DNA from 3 places in the Paenarthrobacter sp. RAF54_2 genome. Region 3 is predicted to be linked to each of the others. Evidence: riboswitches for the same ligand, from Rfam matches in the RefSeq annotation. Region 3 holds a riboswitch; each other region holds the start of a gene.

Region 1 (3,272 bases), 340 kb from region 3:
CTGTTGGCGCTCCACGTTCTCGCGGACCAAGTGGAAGGGAATGTGTCCGGGTCCTTCAACCATCACCTGCACATCGAATTCCCAAGCCCGCTGGGTCAGCTCGGCAAGCGTATCGAGCTCAGCGAACTGCGCGGCGTCGTTGGCATCGGCTGTTGCGCCCGGGCGCAATCCGTCGCCCAGGGAGAATGCGACGTCGTACTTGGCGAAGATTTCACAGAGGTCATCAAAATGCGTGTAGAGGAAGTTCTCCTCGTGGTGCGCCAAGCACCATCCAGCCATTATCGAGCCGCCACGGGAGACGATGCCTGTCACACGGTTTGCCGTCAAGGGCACGTACCGCAGGAGCACTCCGGCGTGGATTGTCATGTAGTCAACGCCCTGCTCGCATTGCTCGATGACCGTATCGCGGAAAATTTCCCACGTGAGTTTGTTGGCTTCGCCGTTGACCTTCTCCAGTGCCTGGTAAATGGGAACAGTGCCGATCGGAACGGGGGAGTTGCGGATGATCCACTCCCTGGTGGTGTGGATGTCGTCTCCCGTGGACAGGTCCATGACAGTATCGGCACCCCACTGGGTTGCCCATTGCAGCTTGTCAACTTCCTCGGCGATGGAACTGGTGACGGCGGAGTTTCCGATGTTGGCGTTGATTTTGACCAGGAAGGCCTTGCCAATGATCATGGGCTCGGACTCGGGGTGGTTGATGTTGTTGGGGATGATAGCGCGCCCGGCAGCCACTTCGCTGCGAACCAGCTCAACGTCGCAGTTCTCCCGCAGCGCCACAAACTGCATTTCCGGCGTGACGATGCCTTGCTTGGCATAGTGCATCTGGGTGACGGTTTTGCCTTCGACGGCGCGGCGGGGCACCGGTTGCGCCCCCTTCCACTCCTGGGATGCTGCGCCGCGGCGTACCGCTGATTTGCCGTCGTCGAGCAGGTTCCTCTCCCGCCCGGAGTATGCCTCGGTGTCTTCCCGGGCTTCGATCCATCGGGTGCGGAATGGCTCCAGGCCCACCACGGGATCGCTGCCCGGTCCGGCAGTTCGGTATACCTGCAGTGGTTCGTTCGCCTCACCGTTGGGGGAAGGCTCCAGAGCAATTTCCGTGACGGGGACCCGGATGCCATTCACGGGATCTTCCAGCCAAGCCAGCGAATGGGATTTCAGCGACTGTGTGACGGGTTCCGCCATGTTTTCGCTGTGGCTGATCTGGTTTTGGGCAGAGCTGTGCTGTGTTTCGGTGGTGCTCAAAGGATTACTCACTTCCTTCGCCGGCATTACCCGGACAGGTTCAACGGTCGCAGACTGCTTCAGTCCGATCTCAGCCCCTGCAGGGGCCCCCGTGTGGTCGTAGACGAAGCTACCACAGCTTCGATCGGGGTCCCAGTCATACGCGTCCGGGAGGTTGGTGGCACACTAGGCTTTTGCCATGGCCAACATCATCGAATTCACCGGTCCTGTGCTTGTGGCAGGAGACGACCAACGGCACGGGTTGTGGTCCGTCGATGGCAAACTGACGTTCGAACGCCCCCTTGCTCCACCCGATTCCGTGCTGGACGGATGGGTCCTTCCTGGTTTTGTTGACGCCCACTGCCACATAGGGCTTGGCGTCGGCGGAGCGGTTGATGAGCTGACAACTCTTGCCCAGGCGCAGGCCGACCTAAAAGCCGGCACGTTGTTGATCCGCGACGCCGGCTCACCAAGCGATACACGTTGGGTTCAGCGGCGGGACGACCTCCCACGGCTCCTTCGTGCCGGACGCCACATCGCCCGGAGCCGGCGTTATCTGCGTGGCTTGGGCCATGAAGTCGAGCCGGACGAACTCGTGGAGACGGTCCGCAAGGAAGCCCGGGACGGGGACGGTTGGGTGAAACTCGTGGGGGATTGGATCGATCGCGGTGTGGGTGACCTCTCCGCTTCCTTCCCTCGGAACGTCGTGAGGGATGCCATTGCGGCCGCCCACGACGAAGGAGCGAGGGTGACAGCCCACTGCTTCGGTGAAGACACCATTGATGACATGCTCGACGCCGGGATCGACTGCATTGAGCACGCCACCGGTCTTTTGCCCCGCCACATTCCCCGTCTTGTGGAGCAGTCCGTACCGATTGTTCCCACGTTGGTTAACATCGCGACTTTTCCGGATATCGCCGCCCAGGCTGCCCCGAAGTTTCCTGTCTACGCCCAGCACATGACCCGTCTTTGGGAGCGACGCCGTGAACGGGTGTTGGAGGCTTTTGAAGCTGGCGTCGGCATCTATGCGGGCACGGATGCAGGGAGCGTGATCAAGCACGGCAGGATCGCGGACGAAATGAAGGAACTTCACGACGCCGGCCTGCCGCCCACTGCCGTCCTGGGCGCCGCCACGTGGGGCGCGCGGAAGTGGCTGGGAGCCGAGGGCATCAGCGAAGGGGCAAGTGCCGACGTCGTGCTGTGCCGGGATGATCCAAGGAAGAACCTCGCAACTGTGGCGAGCCTGAACCATGTAGTCCTGCGCGGGAAACTGGTCCAACTAGGAATAAATTGAAGCTTCAAGTAATTTACATAGGTAGAACGTGCCGAAGGGCGGCCATCTATGAATCGGGAGCTTCACATGACGACGACATCCAACCAGGATCTCCTTCCTGCCGAACTCACCATGGGCACCGTCATGCTCAAGGTCGGCGATATGAGGGTGATGAGTGACTACTATCAGCGTGCCCTGGGCCTTGAGATCGTGGCCGAGCAGGATGGCGGGCTGTACCTGGGGCGCCTGGGCAAGCCTGTAGTCCACCTCGCTCCCGCTGCCRGCCTGCAGATTCCAGGCCGTGGGGAAGCCGGGCTTTTCCATACAGCCATCCTGTTCCAGGACCAGCCTTCCCTGGCGGCCACCATCGCCACGGCCGCAGAGTATGAGCCGCGCGCTTTTGTGGGCAGTGCCGACCATTTGGTGAGCGAAGCCTTCTATTTCACGGATCCCGAAGGTAATGGCATTGAGCTCTATTACGACAAGCCTCGCGCTGTCTGGCAGTGGGATGGCAAGAATGTGGTGATGGACAATGTTGCCCTGCCGCCCCAGCGTTTCCTCCAGCAGCACTTGAATGAGGCTGCCGTGACTGGCCAGCGGGAAGCAGTTGCCGGCGTCGGGCACGTGCACCTTCAGGTAGGCGACGTGCAGACTGCCCAGGATTTTTATGTGGACACCCTCGGTTTTGAGAGGACGGCGGGCTGGCACGGGCAGGCGTTGTTTGTTTCTGCGGGCGGCTACCACCACCACATGGCGATGAACGTGTGGAACAGCC
Region 2 (3,272 bases), on a different contig from region 3:
ACAGCCGCTGAAGGTGCGTCCGAAGAAGAACTGACGCATGACATCAACCGTTTGCGCGCGCAGTGGGAAGGCATTGAAGGGCAGGCGTCCTCCACGAAGGTGCTGGCTCCGGAACTGCTTTACGGCGAACCGGACCTCACCATCAAGGTTGTCCGGGATGTCTTCAACGAAGACTTCTCCAAGTTGATCGTTTCCGGGGACGACGCCTGGGACACCATCGAGGCTTACGTTACGTACGTGGCTCCCGATCTGGTGGGCCGCCTTGAGAAGTGGACCAAGGACCAGGACATTTTTGCTGCCTGGCGGATCGACGAACAGATCCACAAGGCGCTGGAACGCAAGGTTTTCCTGCCGTCTGGTGGTTCCCTTGTCATCGACCGCACCGAAGCCATGACTGTGGTGGACGTCAACACAGGTAAGTTCACCGGCAGCGGCGGAAACCTGGAAGAAACCGTCACCAAGAACAACCTTGAAGCAGCCGAGGAAGTTGTTCGCCAGCTACGCCTGCGCGATATCGGTGGCATCATCGTCATCGACTTCATTGACATGGTCCTCGAATCGAACCGTGACCTGGTGCTCCGCCGAATGGTGGAATGCCTGGGTCGTGACCGCACCAAACACCAAGTGGCCGAAGTGACATCGCTGGGCCTGGTGCAGATGACCCGCAAGCGCATGGGCACCGGCCTGCTCGAGGTATTCGGTGAGCAGTGCGAGCACTGTGCCGGACGGGGTGTCGTCACCCATGATGAGCCGGTGGAGCACCGACGCGCCAACGTCGTTGCTGCCGAGCATCACCGCCCGCACGTCGAACCCCAACAGCCTGCTGCACGCACTGATCGTAAGCGCCGCCGTGGCAAGGGTGGGGGACCGGCAATGGCCGAAGTGCCTCCTGCAGTCCACAGCACGCCGGCCGCCCCTGCAGCTCCTGCGACCACGGAGTCCGTGGACCCGGTCCGCCAGGCGAAGGCTGAGGCGACCAGGGCAGCTCTTGCCACGATAGCCGCTGCAGCACATGCCGCCCACCTGCACGATGACGAGGTTCACCGCGCGGAGGAGCAGGCCCGTGCAGCAGGTCAGCAGGGTCACACCGATGGATCTGCCCTTGAGGCTGCAAGCGGCGAGGCTGGCGTTCCGGCTGCACCTGATACCGCCAGTCATGAGGCTGCGGTTCGGGAAGCGCGCGCCACTCCTGTTCTGCGTTTCGGTGGCGAAGAAGTGGCTCTTCCGTTTGTGGAACACCATGAGGAACCAACTGCTGGCAAGCCGGCCATGAGCCTGGACCTGCTGGCCGAGGCGTTCTCGCACCTTGGTGCCGCACCTGCTGCGGAGGAAGAGGCCACGGCTTCGGTTTCCGAACCTGCCGCTGCTTCCGCCGTTTCCCCTGCCAGTGCTTCTGCCGGCACTACCGATGAGCACGATCATTCGTTGCGTTCCCGTGGTCGTCGTGGCCGGAGGAACCGCAGTGCCAGCAGGGCGCAGGGTGCCGCAAACGAAACCAGTGTGGAACACCACGAGGTAACTGCTGCTGCCGCAGGCGGATCTGCCCATGAGGCCAAGGCGCCGGCAGCGGAAGAGCCCGCCAAAAAGAAGGTAGCGGACGAACCCATCATCCTTGGGGTGGGAGTTCCCGCTTCCGAGCTGTAGGCAGGGCAACCTGCCACTATGCAACCAAAGAGTCCCGCAGCATCCGTTTACGGCGGATACTGCGGGACTCTTTTGTTTGCCGCCAGTCACATCGATTCCCCGAAGCTGTCCGGTTCCCGGGGCGAGGGGCTTCCGGGCTACGCTAGGAAACTGACACGGGGTGCCGGGCACGGGCCAGGCTGAGATCCAGACCCGTTGAACCTGTCCGGTTAGCACCGGCGAAGGGATGTCCACCATGGCTTCATCGTCGAATTCCGCTGTCTACCCTGTCTACGCCGCGGGTATGGGAGCAGTCCCGGCCCGGCCACATCCGAGGGTGCTCAGCATTGCCGGCTCGGATCCTTCTGGCGGCGCCGGAATCCAGGCAGACTTGAAGAGCATCGCAGCGCACGGGGGCTATGGCATGGCTGCCATCACGGCTTTGACGGCCCAGAACACGTTGGGTGTCAGTGCAATCCATGTTCCGCCCGTCGAGTTCCTGCGTCAGCAACTGGACGCGATCAGCAGCGATATTGAGATTGATGCGGTCAAGATCGGGATGTTGGGTGATGCGGCCGTCATCGACGAAGTCCGCAGTTGGCTCGAAGAGGTGCGTCCCGCCGTCGTGGTCCTTGACCCGGTGATGGTGGCCACCAGCGGCGACCGCCTTCTGCGGGAGACCGCTGAAACTGCGTTACGCAGCCTCCTGCCGTTGGCGGATCTCGTCACCCCAAACCTTCCCGAGCTGGCGATGTTGCTGGGGGAGCCCGAAGCCCCCGACTGGGCTACGGCGCTTGACCAGGGTAAACGCCTGGCTGCTGAGTGTGGAACGACGGTTTTGGTAAAAGGCGGCCACTTGGCAGGAAACGACTGCCCGGATGCACTGGTCAATACGAGCGGTTTGCTGCGACAGGACGTCATCGAGGTGCCTGGGCCCCGCGTTGATACCAGGAACAGCCACGGAACAGGGTGCTCGCTCTCCTCGGCGTTGGCCACAGTCCAGGCCCGCAGGGGCGATTGGGAGGTATCACTCCGCGAGGTCAAGCCGTGGCTGCTGCAGGCCCTCGCGGCGGCCGACGGGCTCGAGGTAGGCAAGGGCAGCGGGCCTGTCCACCACTTCCACCACATGGAGCCAGCGCTGAATCCTGCCGGGAAATCCGGCGACTTTGCCGCCCGGCTGTGGGCCGAAGCTGCACCGGAATTGGACGCAATTTACGGCCTCGCCTTCATTCAGGGCTTGCAGTCCGGGCGCCTCCCGGAGCCCCAGTTCAACTATTACCTCGCCCAGGACGCCATCTACCTGAACGGCTACTCCCGGGTTTTGGCGCGGGCAGGTGCACTTGCCCCCACTGAAGAAGAGCAGCTCTTCTGGGCAAAGTCATCGCAACTTTGCCTTGAAGTGGAGTCCGAGCTCCATCGGAACTGGCTGAGCACGCGCTCGGCCTCAACACAGACCGGACCCGTGACAAGGTCGTACGTGGACCACCTGCTGGCCACATCAGCCTCGGGCAGTTACGCCGTGTTGCTGGCGGCAATCCTGCCCTGCTATTGGCTGTATGCGGAGGTAGGACAGCAACTCCACGCCGCCTATGTGGACGCCGGCGCCCCCAGCGAGCACCCGTACGCCGCCTGGCTGACGACGTACGCGG
Region 3 (3,272 bases):
TTGCCGCGTCTCTGCATCGAGCGCCCCGCCGGGAGCAACAAAGGATGGCACGTCGGCGATTGCGTAGAGGACTTTGTAGCCGTCGCCGGCCCGTTCAATGAATACGGCCTGGTCCAGATCGGTGGACGTGGCTGGATCGATGGTCACGAACGGAATGTCCCTGAGGTCACGCTCTGGCAGTGTGTGGTTTTCTACTGCTTTCCGGGCTTCCGCCACGGCTTCGGCCGGATACTCGCCTGGGAGCTCCAGTTCGGTCCGAAGGGCTGCAAATGCCTCTGCGAGCTGGTCCGACGAGTCGTCGACGTTGGGCGAAATCCGATGATGTGACACGAAAATCAGGTTAGCCCGAAATCGCTGGATAGTCTTGGACCATGAGCCCTTCCTTGGACGATAATGCTCGCGTCCAGCGCCTCTCTTCGGAGCTGCTGGGAGCCATGGCGTACGGCGAGCTCTCGGCGTTTGGCCGGCTGTCTTTCGACTCCCGGTACGCTCCCACCCTGCACGACAGGGCAGTGTTGGCAAAGATTGCCGTTGGGGCTTACGGAAACTTTGCCTTGATCAGCAGCCGGCTCTCGGAGATGGGACTCGATGCCGAAGAGGCCATGCTTCCGTTCCAGCGCTCGTTTGACCACTTCCATGAGCGAACAAAGCCGGCGGACTGGTTTGAATCAGTCATGAAGGCCTATGTGATCGACACCGTGTCATCGGACTTTTACCGCATGGTCGCTTCGTACCTCGACGGCGGAACGCAACTCTTTGTCCAGAAGGTGGCCTCCGCCGACCAAGCCACGGAAGTATTACGCGTCCTCCTGCGCAGGGCCCTGGCTGATGATCCTCGCCTGGCATCGCGACTGGCTTTGTGGGGCCGCCGCCTCGTCGGTGAAGCGCTGACCCAGGCCCAACGCGTGGGCATGGAACATCCTCACTTGGGACCGCTGCTCAAGGGCGGCGGGGATGCCCGCACTGCAGTCAAGGTCCTTACCGCTGAACTTGCCGAGCGGCATGGTCGACGGATGTCCGGGCTCGGGCTCACGGCTTAAGAGACTTTCGCATATCCTCGGCTGCCGCCAGGGCGCCGGCGGTGATTATCCGGCGTCGAGCGCTTCCAGCAGAGTCTTTGCCGCCGCCGTCGGATCCTCCGCCTCAGTAATGGCCCGCACCACGACGATCCGGCTCGCTCCCGCAGCCACCACCTGTTCAATGTTGGTGAGGTCGATGCCGCCAATCGCGAACCAAGGGAGGAGGACCCCACCTACGGTCTCCGCATCCGCGCGCTTTACGGCTTCTGCGGCATATGTGACCAGATCCAGCCCGACTGCTTCACGGCCGGGCTTTGTGGGTGTTGCCCACACCGGACCAACACAGAAATAATCCAGTCCGCTCCTGCCAGGGGAGGCAGCGATAGCAGCGTCAACCTGTTCCGGCGTATGGGTGGAAAGGCCTATCACGGTGCGGTCGTGGAGGAGATGCCTTGCCGCGGGCAGGGGGATGTCTTTTTGCCCGATATGGAACACCGGAGCCCCGGAAATACTGGCAACATCGGCGCGGTCATTGACGGCCCACAGCCGTCCGTGCCGTTGGGCAACGTTGTGCAGAACCTCCAGGACTTCCAGTTCCTCTGCGGCCTCGAGTGTCTTGTCGCGCAGCTGGATGATGTCTACGCCGCCCTCAAACGCGGCGTCGACGAAGTCTTCAAAATCGCCCTGACGTTTGCGGGCATCGGTGCACAAGTAAAGGCGGGCAGTGGTGTGGACATCAGGCTGGGTCATGGAAACCAGAGTAGTTCCTCTAAACTGGGCACGTACTGCGGGAGCCGTGACAGCGTCATATGACCGTCCGGCTGAGAGGGCTTCAGCGCCGACCGCTTGACCTGATCCGGCTAGTACCGGCGTAGGGAAGGAAACACATGGCAGAATCCGGCCAAACCCCCTTGCAGGCAGACGTTGCAGTGGTTGGTGGCGGCATCATCGGCCTTGGCATCGCCCACGAAGCGCGCCGCCAGGGCCGCTCGGTGGTCCTCATTGATCCCACCCCCGCGGCCGGTGCGACGTTTGCTGCCGCCGGGATGCTGGCTCCGGTCAGCGAACTCCACTACCAGGAGGAAGACCTCCTGGAACTCATGCTGGAATCCTCCCAACTTTGGCCCCCTTTCATCCGGAGCGTCCATGGCGGCGAATCAGCCACCGGATACCGCACGACGCCGACAATCGCCGTTGGTGCCGACGCCGCCGACCGCCGCGCCCTCGCAGACCTCCGCACAGTCCAGCAGGCCGCGGGGCTGCACGTGGAGCCATTGTCATTGCGGGAAGCGCGCCAACGTGAGCCTTTGCTGAGTCCACAGATTTCCTGTGCCTTCGACATACCGGCCGATCACCAAGTGGACCCGCGGCGGCTTGCACGATGCCTCATGGAAGGGTTGGCAGCCCACGGACCAGGTGACGCAACGTGGGTTTCCGGAGCGGAGGACGGTTTCGCACTGCCGTTCCAAGCATCCCGTTTGCTCTGGGATGGGGACCGGGTCTCCGGCGTCAAACTGGCTTCTGGCACAGTCGAGGCCTCGGAAACTGTGATCGCCTGCGGGCTGGACGCGGCAAGGATCGGTAATCTCCCCGAAGGTCTCAGTCTTCCTCTGCGGCCCGTTTACGGTGACATCCTCAGGCTGCGCGTTCCCCACCACCTCCAGCCCCTCCTCACATCCACCATCCGGGGTATTGTCCGCGGGGTGCCCGTTTACATCGTGCCGCGGGACGATGGCACGGTGGTGATTGGAGCAACACAGCGCGAGGACGGACTATCCGCGTCCACCAATGCAGTCTCCGCCGGAGGCGTCTACCAACTCCTGCGGGACGCCCAAGTCCTGGTGCCTGCGGTGGCGGAGTTGGAACTGCTGGAAGCGACAGCCCGCGCACGGCCCGGCACTCCGGACAACGCACCATTACTGGGACGGGTTACCGGGCGCGCGGGCACCATCGACGGTCTCGTAATCGCAACCGGGTTCTTCCGCCATGGCGTCCTGTTGACGCCTGTGGCCGCCAGAATCGTCGGCGGGCTGATCAGCGGGTCAGTCGATCCCCGATGGTCCAACTTCACCCCTGATCGATTTACGGCAACGCCGGATCACCATCTCCAACCAGCAACCAAGGACACACCATGAACATCAAACTCAATGGCTCCGAACACGCCGTGGCGGACGACGCATCCGTCAGCACGCTCGTCAGCGCCATCACAGGCCGCATCCTGGACCACCGCGGACAGGCGGCCGACGGCGGCAA

What was found. Region 3 has a riboswitch for thiamine pyrophosphate ahead of thiO (glycine oxidase ThiO). Riboswitches for the same ligand answer to the same signal wherever they lie in the genome.
Region 1: it holds a riboswitch for thiamine pyrophosphate, as region 3 does, so the genes downstream of both, thiC (phosphomethylpyrimidine synthase ThiC) here and thiO (glycine oxidase ThiO) in region 3, are expected to answer to the same signal.
Region 2: it holds a riboswitch for thiamine pyrophosphate, as region 3 does, so the genes downstream of both, AB4Y87_RS20620 (bifunctional hydroxymethylpyrimidine kinase/phosphomethylpyrimidine kinase) here and thiO (glycine oxidase ThiO) in region 3, are expected to answer to the same signal.

Annotation. Positions count from the first base shown of each region.
Region 1 is NZ_JBFRDV010000006.1:452,328-455,599, forward strand. Features, by position in the region: gene thiC (phosphomethylpyrimidine synthase ThiC) at 1-1,245, opposite strand, end outside; TPP riboswitch at 1,241-1,348, opposite strand; gene AB4Y87_RS08630 (amidohydrolase family protein) at 1,424-2,518, shown strand; gene AB4Y87_RS08635 (VOC family protein) at 2,585-3,272, shown strand, end outside.
Region 2 is NZ_JBFRDV010000024.1:11,619-14,890, reverse strand. Features, by position in the region: gene AB4Y87_RS20625 (Rne/Rng family ribonuclease) at 1-1,644, shown strand, start outside; TPP riboswitch at 1,791-1,888, shown strand; gene AB4Y87_RS20620 (bifunctional hydroxymethylpyrimidine kinase/phosphomethylpyrimidine kinase) at 1,880-3,272, shown strand, end outside.
Region 3 is NZ_JBFRDV010000006.1:108,130-111,401, forward strand. Features, by position in the region: gene AB4Y87_RS07090 (RNB domain-containing ribonuclease) at 1-330, opposite strand, end outside; gene AB4Y87_RS07095 (ferritin-like fold-containing protein) at 372-1,040, shown strand; gene thiE (thiamine phosphate synthase) at 1,086-1,769, opposite strand; TPP riboswitch at 1,797-1,914, shown strand; gene thiO (glycine oxidase ThiO) at 1,907-3,154, shown strand; gene thiS (sulfur carrier protein ThiS) at 3,151-3,272, shown strand, end outside.